Regions from separate parts of the Paenibacillus sp. TSM33 genome, predicted to be linked through region 1. Evidence: predicted binding sites of a transcription regulator. Region 1 holds the regulator's gene; the other holds the start of a gene.
The links. The regulator Rex, encoded in region 1, represses fermentation and respiration genes when NADH is low (regulators of the CRP and FNR family bind a similar motif). The targets are predictions, from matches to a motif close to TTGTGAAATATTTCACAA.
Positions count from the first base shown of each region.

Region 2: the regulator Rex is predicted to act here: its motif matches at 4,883-4,900, upstream of ACN6NF_RS23325 (formate/nitrite transporter family protein).

Region 1 is NZ_JBLZXB010000017.1:482,587-490,239, forward strand. It holds gene ACN6NF_RS14080 (AAA family ATPase) at 1-501, opposite strand, end outside; gene ACN6NF_RS14085 (hypothetical protein) at 494-1,027, opposite strand; gene ACN6NF_RS14090 (cell wall elongation regulator TseB-like domain-containing protein) at 1,498-2,022, opposite strand; gene ACN6NF_RS14095 (amidohydrolase) at 2,060-3,361, opposite strand; gene ACN6NF_RS14100 (redox-sensing transcriptional repressor Rex) at 3,348-4,001, opposite strand; gene dinG (ATP-dependent DNA helicase DinG) at 4,029-6,911, opposite strand; gene ACN6NF_RS14110 (tetratricopeptide repeat protein) at 7,071-7,653, opposite strand, start outside.
Region 2 is NZ_JBLZXB010000023.1:8,614-16,266, forward strand. It holds gene ACN6NF_RS23310 (N-acetyltransferase family protein) at 1-76, opposite strand, end outside; gene ACN6NF_RS23315 (MFS transporter) at 202-1,431, opposite strand; gene ACN6NF_RS23320 (molybdopterin-containing oxidoreductase family protein) at 1,478-3,610, opposite strand; gene ACN6NF_RS23325 (formate/nitrite transporter family protein) at 3,967-4,812, opposite strand; gene ACN6NF_RS23330 (FAD-dependent oxidoreductase) at 5,195-6,556, opposite strand; gene ACN6NF_RS23335 (glutathione peroxidase) at 6,952-7,428, opposite strand; gene ACN6NF_RS23340 (ABC transporter ATP-binding protein) at 7,533-7,653, opposite strand, start outside.

The sequences.
Region 1 (7,653 bases):
CTTTTCCTTGGCTGCACGAGTGCGAGCCTCCCGAAACAACTCACGGACACGACCTGCACCAACACCCACATACATTTCAACAAATTCACTGCCTGAAGCTGCAACAAACACAGAATTGGTATAGTGTGCAGCTGCTTTCGCCATCAGCGTTTTCCCTGTTCCCGGAGGGCCAGTGAGCAAGACGCCTTTCAATGGTCGAATGCCAAACTTGGAAATTTCATCATGTCGATTCAAAAAATCCAAGGCTTCACGCAATTCCTGTTTAGCGCTTTCTTGTCCACCAATTTCCTCAAAAGTCAGCTTGTCCGGACCATTTTTTTTACGTTTGCGCTCTTGCCCGGCACCTACGGCCAAGCCGCCACGAGCATGCATGAGCATTAACAAGCCACTGAGCATCACGCCCGCAACCAGAAGAGGGATAATATTCACCCCAATAAAAACGAGAAATATAATGGCCACCGGCACAATACCGATTAATATTTCCTTGATCCATCTAGGCATTAGGCCATACCCCCATTTGCTGAGATTGACGTGGCAAAACGATAAACTTTGTCGCATTGCCTTCGCTGAGTCGGATATAGACATTGTTCGAATCCATATCGGTATCAGCCTTGATACCTGCTTTTTTCTTTTTCATCTGTTCAACAGTAGATGAAATTTGAGTATATTTTTTATTTTCCATCGCTTCGGCAACAGGAAACATAGCTTCAGACCACCATTGATTCAGTGCTGAATTGGAACGATCTGCGATATCCAGCTTAATAGTGCGGCTGCCAATGATAGATTGCCCTTTTTGCTTAACCACATCAACCAATCCGGCCACATCCGCCTGCGGTTTGAGATCTAGTTTCAAAACGACCTGATCCTGTTTAATATCTATTTGAGCGCTTGTCACGCCTGGATATTGAGATACCAGTTTTTCCAGAGGACTTTGCATTGTAACCTGACGGTAAATGAACCATCCCCCAAACATCAACAAGGCTGCCAATACGGCCGCCACAACAATAGGAACTGCACGCAATTTCAAACAACATCCTCCTCTCAAAATGTAAAACCTAGAAGAAACGGGACGAATGTCAACAAACAACCAAATTGCATGATCGTATAGTGATCAGCAACTCATTTTTCTATCATTTTTGTCTATCACTTATAAAATATAGTATATCATAACGTGAATCTAATATCGAAGGCAATGTGTGGAGGAGTTGTGATAAGGCAAAAAGATGCTTCGCTGGCTTTCAGTCCAGCTTTACGGCGTAGCAATAAAAAAAGACGCAAATACGAATTTCGTCGTATTTGCGTCTTTTTTTATTTTCAATCATTTCAAGCTATAAAGACTGAGTATAAAAGTTGTTTGGAGTGACTATGGCGGTGAGCCAGCGGAGTGGCCCATTTGAAACTAAAGAAGTGAAGCGATCGTAAGATCAAATGAACTACGCAGCACTCCTAATGCTTTTGGGCACTTCCAAACCACCATGCCCACACTTAACTTCATTGCTAGTAATTAGGTAAAGTATACTTTATCCCCGTCGATGCTCCATCTGAGAAACGGTAAAAGGTATAGTTGTGATGGCTTTCATCATCGTAAAACAGTTGCCATACATATTCGCCATTGAACACACTCGGTTGGAGCCTTACAATTTTTGCATTCGGAAGTTGCTGCTGAATTATCGCTGTCATTTTTTGCTCGTCGACTCCGTTTTTCATCAGCTCGGTATGAACACCGCTCGGATCTGCGACAGGTACGTTAGGTTTACCCTCCATTTTTTGGAAAGGAACCCACACCATTATATTTTCATTCTGTGCGTTTTTTCCTTGAACCACCCAATATATCTGATCCCACACAGACTTCCATGTCTGAGTCGTGCTAACCAGACCACCTGATTGCTTGGCCTTCATGATAGCGGCATTTTTCTCAGCCACCTGGTCTTGAGTAACATAGGAATAATACCAGAAAATGCTGACCAGGATCAGTATTACGGCCAAAATGGCGACCGCTATCCATTTCTTCTTATTTTTCAAACCTGTGCTTCCTCTCTAAGGGGATGTGACACCTGAATTAGCGCGACAGCAGCCCTTCAAAGGCGGCTTGTGCCTCATGTTTGATACGTTCCTCGTCCATCGTCAGGCATTCGCCATTTTTCACAACCTGACGGCCGTCTACCCACACATGAGCCACGTCTTTGGCACTTGCAGAGTAAACGGCATGGGAAATAAGATCTGTACGCGGCAAGAAATGGGCCTGATTCAGATCTAGCGCGATAAAGTCAGCCTTGTTGCCTGCTGCCAGCGCTCCTACCTCTTTTAAACCAATCGACTTTGCACCATACTCTGTTGCCAGACGCAGTGCTTCATTTGCAGGAACTGCCGTTGGGTCGCCAGATACTCCCTTGTGGATGAGTGCCGCCAGACGCATTTCCTCGAACATATCCAGGTTATTATTGCTGGCAGGACCATCTGTTCCGAGAGAAACGGTCACTCCTGCACGCAGCAATTCAGGCACTCTTGCTACACCACTTGCCAGTTTTAAGTTGCTGCCTGGATTATGTGAAACCGCCACACCCCGTTCCGCCAATAAAGCTATTTCTTCGTCGTTCAAGTGAACGCCATGGGCAACCAGTGAAGGACGGGAGAAAAAGCCAAGCTTATCCAAGTGTGCAACTGGACGCAAACCATAGTCGCGTACGTTTTGTTCAACTTCGGCGATCGTCTCGGACATGTGCGTATGCAATGGTAAGTCGAGATCATGTGCTGCTTGAACAAATTTCTCAATAAACGCAGGCGGGCATGTGTATGGTGCATGCGGAGACATCATCGTTGTAATACGACCGTCTGCTTTTCCATGCCAGTTACGCGCAAAAGTCACGGCCTCAGCCAGCTTGATCCGCTGTTCTTCTTCTGAACAGAGTCCAATGGCTCCACGCATCAGACTTGCACGAATACCCGACTCTTCAGCTACACGAGCCACCTCATCCATATGATCGTACATGTCCAGGAAAGTCGTAGTTCCACCTTTCAGCATTTCCAGCACTGACAAGGATGTTCCCCAGTACACATCTGTAGATGTAAACTTGGCTTCCATAGGCCACATTTTTTCCTGAAGCCACACTTGAAGTGCCAAGTCATCTCCATACCCTCGCAGCAGAGACATCGCCGCATGGCCATGAGTATTGATCAGACCAGGCAAAAACAATAACCCCTTACCGTCGATTGCTTCTGTCTCTTCCTCACCCGCAGGCAAAGTCTCGCCAATGTAAGTAATACGGCTATCCTCCACAATCATAAAACCATGAATTACCCCAGCTTCGGGTCCATTGACGGCAAAAGAACCGTTTTTAATCATCCATTTATTCACTGTCATATTGTACTTCTTCCTTTCCGTCCTCCAGATAATAAGCGAGGCTAAGCAAATCAGTTGTAAAGTCTGTGGCATGTATCCGAATGTTAGCTGGTGCCTTGAGAATGATAGGTGCAAAGTTTAAAATCGCTCCAATTCCACTCTCAATGAGCCTATCAGCTACATGTTGTGCCTCAAAATCAGGAACAGTAATAATCCCGATTCGGATATTTTTTTCTTTCACAGTCGCTTCCAGTTCATCCATCGGCTGTACGACCAAGGTATTGATTCTGGTCCCAACCTTATCCGGGAACGCATCAAATACCGCCACAATCTTCATATTGTCTTTTAAATAAGCATTATAGTTCGATAGGGCTTGACCCAGATTACCCGCTCCGACCAATACTACGTTAATTTGCTGGTCGATTTTCAGGATATGGCGTATTTTCTCAATTAGATAAGAAACATCGTAACCGATGCCCTTCCGACCAAAATCGCCAAAATAAGCAAGATCTTTACGAATTTGGGCCGGGTTCAAATCTAACCTCTGCCCCAGCTCTTGAGAAGAGACCGTAGCCACCTCCCGTTTGTGCAGTGCATTCAGATAACGTAAATATACGGGTAATCTCCGTACCACAGCCTCTGAAATTTTATCTGATTTCATACTTGCTCCCCCTAATTGTAACGGACTTTAGGTGTCCGTCCGTTGTGCCTCTGTCTCCGGGGCGGATTGGAGCCATTCGGCGATGCGAGGCACCATTTGCTCCGATGGCATATGCTCCATTTTTGGTCCCGGTAACGAGTACAAAAAGTGCTTTCCGTAATAGGATTCGATCACACGCGTATCGTAAACGATGACGACTCCGTGGTCGCTCGCTGTACGTACCAATCGCCCAAATCCCTGCTTGAAGCGAATAACTGCTTGTGGTACAGACAGCTTCATAAATGGATTCTTCTTCTGCTGCTGGAGCAACTCGCTTTTGGCCTCCAGTAACGGGTGATTGGGCGGTTGAAACGGCAAGCGAACGATGGCCAGACAAGTCAAAGCCTTCCCTGGAATATCGACGCCTTCCCAAAAGCTACTGGTTCCAAGCAATACAGAAGCTTTGGCTTCCTGAAAACGGCGGGTTAGCTTGCTGCGACTCCCACTGTCCACACCTTGTCCTAACACGGTAATATCGCTGGACGCTAACGCCTCTTTGAGCGGCTCATACACTTGCCGGAGCATCCGATAGGAAGTAAACAGAACGAGCATTCTCCCCCGCGTCGCCTGGGCAGTCGCTCCTAGAGAGCTAACGAGCATCTCTACAAAATGTGCATCTCCTACACTGCCCTTCACACTCGGAAAATCTCGCGGAATGACCAGCAACACCTGATCCCTATAATTAAAGGGTGATGGGAGCTGTGACGTCATTAATCGTCCTTGATCTGCGGCCTCCTGCAAACCGAGTTGATCGGTCATGTACTGAAACGATTTATCTACCGATAAAGTAGCAGATGTCAGAATAATACTTCTTTTTTTGTCAAAAAACATTTCTTTCAACTGGCGGCTCACATCGACGGGCACCGCATAAAATTGCAATGATTTACTACGGAATTGTCCACTCGCTTCAAGCCAATATACGGTTGTTTCATCATCGAGTCGTATAAAGAAGCGCAAATTTTCCCTAATCCCCGCCAAATCCTTAAGCAGACCCGTGATATCTGTAATGAGACTATCCGCCGCATAATCGTCATGTTCTTCCTTGACATCCAGCATCAGCTTGTCGCCCTTGCGCAAAATTTCGCTCAATGTTACATAAAGCTGATTTTCCAATGCCGCCGCCTGATCCCACTTTGCAGGCTTGGCTGACGGTTTGAGACGCGAAGAAAATTGCCCCGTTTCACCTGGTGTAGCATCAGTTCGCTCCGGCAACATGCCAAACAGCTTATCACTTAGTAAGTCCCAAGTTTCCTTAACCTCTAACACAAGTGGGTACAACTGATCAATGACCGAGGCCCATTCCGTCGACTTCTCATGCCCCGACTTTGCCAACTGCTGACGTAACGAAGGCAATTGCCCATTCTTGCTGTCCTTGAACAATCGAGTCAGCGTATGCACGAGTGTGAAATATTTCATATGCATGCCCAGGTGCTTACCAGCTACTTCCTCTAGATGATGTGCCTCATCAATCACCAAGTGTTCATAGCTAGGCAGCAGTTGATGACTTGCTTTGACGTCGGTGAACAGCTTGGAGTGATTCGTTATAACCACATCCGCTGTTCCTGCTTCATGACGTGCACGATGATAGTAGCATTTGCGGAACCATGGACAAGAACGACCAAGACAGGACTCGGAATCACTAGCTACCGTTTCCCAAAAATCCCCTCCACGGTTGCTCAGGTTTAGTTCCTCATCATCACCGGTTTCTGTCAGAGTCAGCCAGACAATCATTTGAGCCGCTGTAATCAAGTCTTCCTTTGGTGTCGCGAAGTCTCTTCTGTTTATTTTATGTTCAAACTTACGCAGACACAAATAATGCCCCCGTCCCTTAAAGATGGCAGCACGGAACGGGAACGGAATCACTTTTGTCAGCATCGGAATATCACGCTCTCGCAATTGCTCCTGCAGATTAATGGTATGCGTGCTTACGGTGACCCTCTGCCCATATTTTACACTGTGATACAGTGACGGAAGCAAATAGCCCAGGGACTTCCCTGTTCCTGTACCCGCCTCGATCAACAAATGCTTATCTTGACTCAGGGCTTGATTTACACCCTCAATCATTTGTATCTGCGCCTCGCGCTCCTCATATTGGCTCAAGGATGAACGCAAATTGTCCCGTACATCATCCATATACTCCTCAAAGGAAACGCCTGACAGTGGATTCGGATCATCTTCTCTGCGTGGAGCAGCCAGTTCAGTCCAATCTTCCACTTTAAGCGCAAGCTGACGAAAAAACTGATGTTTCTCCAAATCCTGAATAGGGTCTAACTCTTTCTCTTCTCGTACGCCGTCAAGAAACCATCCCAGGTCACTGTCTTCCTCTGCGAACAAATCGCTAAGCCGCTGTATCGTTATCAGAGGTAATGCCTGAAGCTCACCCAGACACTTTAAAAACACCTCAGCCGTAGCCAACGCGTCACTGTCTGCTTGATGAGGGCGGTCATGCGCCAGACCAAACTCAGAGGAAACAAAACCTAGCTGATAAGAGGATAACGATGGAAACATAATTTTCAGAAAATCCATCGTATCTAAAATTCTACCGCTAAAGGGTAAGTATCCACATCGGTCCAAAGCGCTTTGCAAAAAATTGAAATCAAACGCCACGTTATGACCGACGAGTACGACATCGTCCAGCATAGGCACGAGTTCCATCATCATTTCTTCGAGTGCAGGTGCATCCTTGACGTCATCGTCTGTAATTCCGGTCAACCCGGTGATAAAAGGTGGAATAGATCTTCCAGGGTTTACATAAGAGCCGTAAACACGGGAAATGCTGTTATCATGATCTATAATTGCAAGTCCGACTTGAATGATATCATCCGCGGACTGGGTGCCTGTCGTTTCAAAATCCAATACCGCAAATTTCATTCGAGCTTAATCCTTTCTTATGACACATACAAAAATAATAACTCTGTATAATAGCATAGCAGAAGATTGTCTATTTGGAAATTAAGACAGCCAAAAAAGACGATGCATATACGCCGCCTAAGGAGGTGGGCATGCATCGTCTTACTCGGTGTCTGACAACTACATCCAGGTCAACAAGGAACTGTCGTAGCGAAGCTTTTCGGCACCAGACAAACAGGCTTGCATATTGTGCAGTGGCTCGGACAGCGTTGGATCGAACTGATGAGCAAGAGCAAAATATTTTTGCGCCTCTTTTACGTCAGCCTGCTTTGCCATCAGACAGCCTAGCGCATTATAGATGACCGCTTTTAGCCCTGACTGTTCAGTCAGGTGTAGCACCTTTTGAAACTGGCTTATAGCCTCTGCTGGATCATCCAGTTGAAAATGCGCCATCCCCATATACAAGCGACTCTGCCAGCTGTTTGGAAAATGCTGTAGCACCTGCTCAAATTGCTGGATTGCCTCCGGGTACATAAGTAATCGATAATACCCTTGCCCCCGGTTAAATGCGGGTAGCTCCTTTTCAGGCAGTTCGGCGTCAGACATGTCGGTCTCTGTGGAAAAGCCGGCTGCACGCAGGCAAACCATTTTTTCCTCAAAGGCCAGCCACTCATCCATAATTCCGTCACTCATTCTCCGCAGCAGACTCCAGTGCTGTAGCAGCTCCTGTCTGCGGGGGCCCTGGGCTGATGGGTAATGCTTC
Region 2 (7,653 bases), on a different contig from region 1:
ATTCATCCAGCGCAATCAGATCAGGAGCATCCTTCATCTCCGAATGACGTATCGTCAAGGGTTGACTTGTAAACAATTCCTTTCAATCCTTCCTGTGAAGGCTTTCCTGAAGCAATAACTGCAACCATCTGTCACCTATTGTACCATAATCACAGCTCATTACTGAACTTTTATTGGGACTTAAGAACCGGGAACATCCACCTAAGAAGAAGTAGTATCCAAGTTATCCAAATCATGCCGAAAACGATTCAACCAGCTATGCAGGACGAAAAACAGAATGGATAATACGGCTACGCCTAATGCCAGCCAAAGTGTGGGCGGTAACCCACCGCCATCATACAACTTTCCCATAAAATAAGGTCCCATCACCCGTCCGGCTGCGCCAATGCCCCCCACAAGTCCAATGTAAAAGGGTGCACCCCGACCTCCATGATCAGACAGGAATGCTGGAACCGCAGGTGCAATCAGCATTTCTCCCAAAGTCGCTAGTACCATAGCGAATATCATCCCAGTATAGTTCTGTGTGCCCAGTATGACAATATAAGCTGCCAAATAAAATCCTCCAGCCCATGTCATTTGCGCAGAAGCGTGATGAGCGTACAGCCGTTTGATCCAGAAAATAATAGGTTGTGCAGCAAAAATAAGAATACCATTTAACGTCCATAGTAACCCATACATCGTTTTGGGCAGGCCCTGCTCAATTATATGGGGAGAGACTCCCGTATTCCAGATCGAATTGCCGAACCATAAAAAAAGCGAGCCTAACCCCACAAAGAGATACAGCCTGGTATCGCGAAACAGCAATCGAGCTGGTATTTCCTCTCTTTTCACCACAGACTTGCTGAGCTGAACTTCCCCCTCTTCCCGATCTACCCTGCTTAGATAAGACCAGAAGAATCCGGCAAACACCGCAGAAGTTACCCCGTTCATCACAAAGCTGAGCTGATAGGAAAGGTCGGCCAGAACGCCGCTCAGTCCCGTTCCGAGTGCCACCCCAATATTGTTCGCGACATAAATGATATTAAACAGCTCTCCACGTCGGTCAGCAAAACGAAAACCTACAAAGGCCTGAATCGCAGGCACAGATACCACATTAAAAAAGCCGATAAAGCCCATCATGATGACAAATGCTACCCATTGACCACTGGTAAATGGAAGCGAGAGAAGCCCCAATGCATTCATGGCCAGTGAACCGACAATCAGTTTTTTGGCTCCAATACGATGATAAAGGGCTCCGCCCAGCACTTGACCGAAAATTCCGCCCAATGACTGTACTAAAATCGCAATCCCCGCATCTTCCATACTACGGTTCAGTTCGTCAAATACATACATGCTAACGAGCGGCCACATGAGGGAACTCCCAGCGGAATTAATCAGGCTGGCAATGAGAAATACTTTTACTTCTTTCGGATAAGACTCCAACCATTTCATATCTTTTGCTTCTCCTTTTGCACCTGACGCCATGAAAGGCATATTCTCATTGGCGCTTCACATTCACCACCGTTGAGAAAAAAGTAGCCCCCTGCCCCATGTCCGACAGCCGGTCAGAGGTTAACGCATTGGCACGCTGTCTGCGTCCTTTGCCTTTCCACCATAATCCTTGGCTAATCACCGTGCCGGGCAGCATCAGATCGGTGACCTTGGCTTTTAATTCATACATCCCCCTGTCATTCCAGACGGTAACCGGATCACCATCTGCGATGTCTCTTGCCTGAGCATCCTCCGGGTGAATTTGCAGCAAGGGTTCCCGTTCCAAGCGCTGATGTTTGGGCAAATTAGCAAATGTAGAATTCAAAAAATTATGGTTTGGCGGTGAAACAAACATCAATGGAAAACGTTCATCCGCTTGTGGTCGATGCTCTCCGTCATACCCTTCGATCAGCGGTACATAGGAGGGCAATGCGGGCAGACCTGCTCGTTTCATTTTTTCCGAATACAACTCAATCTTGCCTGAAGGCGTAGTTAAACGCTCCAAATAAGCAGCCTTTGGCGTCATATCGAGCTTTACAAAAGGCGACTTTGTTAAGGCATCCAAGGTTACACCGTTGAGATAAGGATTCGTTGGATTATCAAGCGCGCCTGCGATCATGTCCTCTTCACTTTCCGTAAAGGCAGCTTCATCAAAGCCCATTGCCTGTCCGAGCAGGCTAAATAGCTCATAATTGCTTTTGCTTTCCCCAAGCGGATCAATGACGGGCTTCTGCATCTGGATATAGTGGTGCCAGTACGATTTGTATAGGTCTGTTCCTTCAAAAGAAGACGCAGCAGGCAGCACAATATCTGCATAGCAGGCCGTATCGGTAAGGAACAGATCATGAACAACCGTAAACAGATCCTCTCGTTCAAATCCCTCTGTCACCCGTTCCGAATCGGGTGCTACAACTACCGGGTTACTACAATATACGAATAACGCCTTAATCGGCTGTTCCTTTTGTAGCAGCGCTTCTCCAATCCGGTTCATGTTGATCACCCGAGCATCCGGGTTTTGTCGCAGATCAGGACGCTCCAGATGGGCGCTGTTAATCTTGGCGTAAGCGCCATTGGAGCGCGACGCTCCACCGCCGTGCTTCAACCATTGTCCAGTGAGTGCAGGCAAGCATGTAACTGCGCGTACGTTCATACCGCCATTATCATGATGCTGAAGCCCATTTCCGATATTGATATAGGCCGCTCGCGCCTTTCCGTACATTTCCGCCAAACGGATAATATCCTCTTCCGGCACGCCGGTAATCCGCGAAACCCGCTTTGGTGTATAGGTCTTAACATGCTCGCGCAGTTCCTCGTGACCTACGGTATAGCGACGTAAAAATTCGTCGTCTGTCAGTCCTTGATCAAACAGTACATGCATAACCCCTAGCGCGAGCGCTGTATCCGTACCCGGATATAACGGAATGAACCAATCCGCCCATTGCGCCGTCCGGTTGCGATGAACGTCAATTACGACCACCTTAGCACCTTTTTTACGTGCTTTCTCAGCCAATACGACCTGATGCATGTTGGTACTGATGACATTTCCACCCCATACAATAATGAGATCTGCATCCTCTGTATCCTCCGGGCTCGTGCCGCCCTTAAACCCCATAACGGATGCCCAGCCCTCATTCCCAGCCACGCTACAAATCGTCTGATCCAGTTGGCTTGAACCCAGTGCATTGAAAAAGCGACGATCCATTCCATCCACACTTAATACGCCCATATTGCCGTAAAAGCTGTAGGGGAGTATGGATTCCGGTCCATCCGTACGTATCAGTTCCTTGAACCGACCTGTAATGGTATCGACCGCTTCCTCCCAGCTAATTCGTTCAAATGTCCCTTCCCCTTTGGCGCCTACACGCTTCAACGGATAAAGCACCCGATCTGGATCATATACGCGCTCGGTCATATTGCGGACTTTGTTGCATATAGCCCCTTTCGTAATGGGATGATCCGGATTACCAGTCACCTTGACTATCTTTCCATTTTCCTTGTGAAGCAGGAGCCCACACGTATCCGGGCAATCCAACGGGCATACAGCCGGAAAAACACCGTTCTGCTGCTCCGTCATTCGCTGTCCTCTTTGTAGATTTTGTTGAAGTGTGGCCTCAAGAGGCGCGCTATTCCGATGATCCATGGTTTAATGCTCCTTTCCGTTACCGTTTCCAAAAATTACACTGTTCTTATCATATCCACAGCTTTGGCCTATGGCAAGAGAAGGATTTTACCACACAGCCTCGCTCCAAAATATATAAAAAATCCGCCTGCTGCATAGAGCAAAACGGATTTAAAAAATCATAATTATTTTATTATCATCCTGTTTCATCATTACGTACCCAGGGTAAAAAAGATCAAGGCATTATGGACGAGAGCACACTCATCCTCCATGCCAAATCATGGACCACTCCCAAAAAAATCCGCCATGACAGGTTTCGTTCCCCCGGGCCTGTCATGGCGGATTTGCTTTGTTCATTGCTTCATAAAGTAACGTGATTATGCATGATCACTTAACGGCTTGGATGTAACTGAAGAAGTAGTTTGAGATTCATTCACAGAATGTGTGTTAGTTTGAGTCTTTTTCAGATAGGCCAGCCAGTAGGCTCCAGCCACAAACAGACTGCCTCCTACTAAATTCCCCAACCAGACCGGAATGAAATTCATAACATACTCTGCCCATGAAAAATGACCTGCAAATATAGCCGCCGGAATGAGAAACATATTGGCAACAACGTGCTGAAACCCAATAGCAACAAAGGCCATGGTTGGGAACCAAATTCCCATAATTTTGCCGCCGATAGAGTCTGTGCTATACGCCATCCATACAGCCAGTGCTACAAGCCAGTTACATCCTATACCTGATATAAAAGACTGCAAAAAGCTTTCATCCAGCTTATGTCCTGCCATATCCACCACTTTATCCAGGTAAGGACCCGTTTCGGTCAAGCCCAGAACATGCCCGAAAAAAAATGCAACAAATAATGCACCTGCAAAATTACTGAGCGTAATAATCGCCAAATTACGAAGCATAGCTCCTGTCTTAATTCGTCCTGCCCATCTCGCCAAAGGGACTGCCATCATATTGCCGGTCAGCAATTCCCCACCAGCGATCAAAACTAACACCAGACCTACAGGGAACACTGCCGCTCCAATAAAGGTAGCAATACTCCCCCATTCTTTAGGTGCACTTGCAATAACGCGTATATCCAGCAAAAACCCGAGTGCAATAAATGCACCTGCCAAAAATCCCAATACCACCGCCACAGTCCACGGGTTGTTCGCTTTGGCCACTCCTGTTTCCACCGTCTTTTCGGCAATTTGCCCCGGTTTATAGCTTGCCATCTGCCCCCGCTCCTTTAATATCTTTTAAAATATTCTTCTTTCATATTTTATTTAAAATCAGTGATTTTGTTTGTGAAAAAAATCACTTTCTTAGTTATAAAAAAAACAGCCCTTGATAAAAGGACTGTTTTTCTATTTTATTACGTCTACTGCGCTAATACGCACTTTACATTTAATTGTATTCTTCCTTTTCAACGGCTCTCAAGAACCATAGAACTCCGCCCAGACCGATGGCTGCGACAACTACAAGAAAAAGGATATAAAACAAATCCATTATAACTTCTCCCCCTAATCCTTATGCTCTCTATATTGTACTATAAGGATTCATCCGTACGCTTCAGATTGTTGACAAACTTATGAACAATGTCACAGACAAATTGAATTATACAGTAACTGGGTTCCGTTCAGATATTGTAGGCAATGCTTGCAAACCTGCCGCGTTCAGGAAATTCCAAGGCTTGTTATAGTGCGGCTGGAAGAAGAAATCGACAAAAGCCAGCTGGTCAATGGTCATATGATTTTGAATGGCTACAGACAGCGTGTTAATGGATTGCGTCAAATCCACCTTCGACATAATTTGTGCTCCAACAATTCTCCGTGTCTCCTGCTCATACACAACTTTCAGCAAAACCTTTTCCGAGGTCGGCATAAACTCAGGACGATAGCTGTCCTCAATGGTTACAGCTTCTACAGTCATTCCCTCGTCCGTTGCTGCGGCTTCCGTCATTCCTGTTCCTGCAATATTGTCTTCGTAAATTTTGATACCCGAGGTTCCTTGTGTTCCCATGTAGGCAATGGTCGGCTGTACCAGATTGCGTGCCACCAGCGTACCCATACGAACCGCATTGGTCGCCAATGGGATATAAGCTGTTTTGCCGGTTGGATTATAACGAATTGCACAACTGTCGCCTGCTGCAAACACATCCGGGCAGCTACTTTGCATATAATTGTCCACAATGATTGCACCGTTAGGCAACATATCTACCTGGCCATTGAGCAGATCCGTTTGAGGTCGGAAACCGATACAGAGTATAACAAGCTCTGTTTCATATTCTCCTTTGGAGGTCACAACCTTGCTCACTTTACCGTTAGTCCCCTCAAAACGACTTACTGTCTCGCCAAGCACCAGCTTAATGCCATGTTCTCTCAGGGAATTCTCAATCCGGTCTGTATACTCATGGTCTAAATACTTATTTAATATGCGATCAGCACTGTCGATCAACGTTACGTTCTTACCGTTCATTTGGAATGCTTCTACCAGTTCAACACCAATGTATCCGGCTCCGACAACTGTAATGTTCTGTACGTGCTGGGCTTTCTCAATGATTTCATTCGAATGATTATAGTTTTTGCAGAGCAAAATATGATCCAGTTCAATGCCTTCCAGCTTCGGAATAATTGGCCACGATCCGGTAGTCACAATCAATTTATCAAATGTGTCCGTAAATTCCTCACCTGTTTGGAGATTACGTGCATGCAACGTTTTGCCAGCAGTATCCACACTCGTTACTTCATGGAGCATCTTGGTCACTACACCCATATCAGCCAGTTGATCTGGGGACGAATAAAATAATCCGTGCGGATCTTTGACGACACCACCTACGTACAGTGCAATACCACAAGATAAAAATGAAATATTGTCATTACGCTCATAGACCGTAATTTCGGCATCTGGATAACATTTAGCTGTGTTGACTATAGCTGCCGTACCTGCGTGTGTACATCCGATAACTGCTACTTTCATGTTGAATTCCTCCTTGGTGTGTGGGCATAAAATGTATAATAATTGTGAATACTTTCACTTAGATAACTCGTTATTCCTTGTGATTTATTTCACTTCATGCGCTTATTATAGTGTGATATTTTTCACATTACAATAGCTTTTTATGTTATTCACAATTTGTACACATTTAAAAAGGTAAGAATAGCTGAGATCAGCCGTTTGCTGAAATCCTCTTTATGCTCCATTCAGTTTTCCCTATGTGCCTCCTGATTATGCCCTTAAAACACACTTTCACACGAGTCGCTAATCTTTAGGAAAATACGTATGTGGGGAATAAAAAAAAGATCCGTTTCCCCCGAGACAAGCGGAAATCAGACCTTGTTTACACATATACACTTTGGAATTACACGAAGCTATTATAACAACTGCTCAATGGCAGCTTTCATCGCTTCCGGTGACTCCTTTGGCTCAAAACGCCCCACAGGCACACCCTCACGATTCACAATGAATTTCGTAAAATTCCACTGAATTGTACCCTCTTCCTGTTCTCCAGGCTGTTGCTTCTCCAAATATTCAAACAGAGGGGCTGTATCTGGTCCGTTCACATCCACTTTAGCGAATACCGGGAAATTAACCCCGTAATTCAATTGGCAAAATTCAACCGCTTCCTCGCTGCTGCCCGGCTCCTGACCGCCAAATTGGTTGCAAGGGAAACCTAAAACAACAAGTCCCCGATCCTTGTATTCGTCATAAAGCTTTTGCAACTCCCCGTATTGCGGGGTAAGTCCGCACTTACTGGCGGTATTCGCAATAACCAGCACTTTACCGGTGTAAGTTTCCAGAGAAACCTCCTGATTGGCTGGTGTTACGGCATTATACGAATAGACAGACATACAGCATCCTCCTTCATGTCGCTTGGTTTAGGTTCTATTTTACCCAAAACGTGACGGACATGCCAATATACCCTTTACCGTGATGCTGCCACTTAGTGCACCCTCTAACCTCTTGCTGCTACTTGTGGTCTAGCATCACGCCGCTCCGCAACAGAACCCACTGTTTGTTTCTCTTCTACATTCATTCCCTTTACTGCTTGGCTTACCGCTGGCTGACCAGCCAAA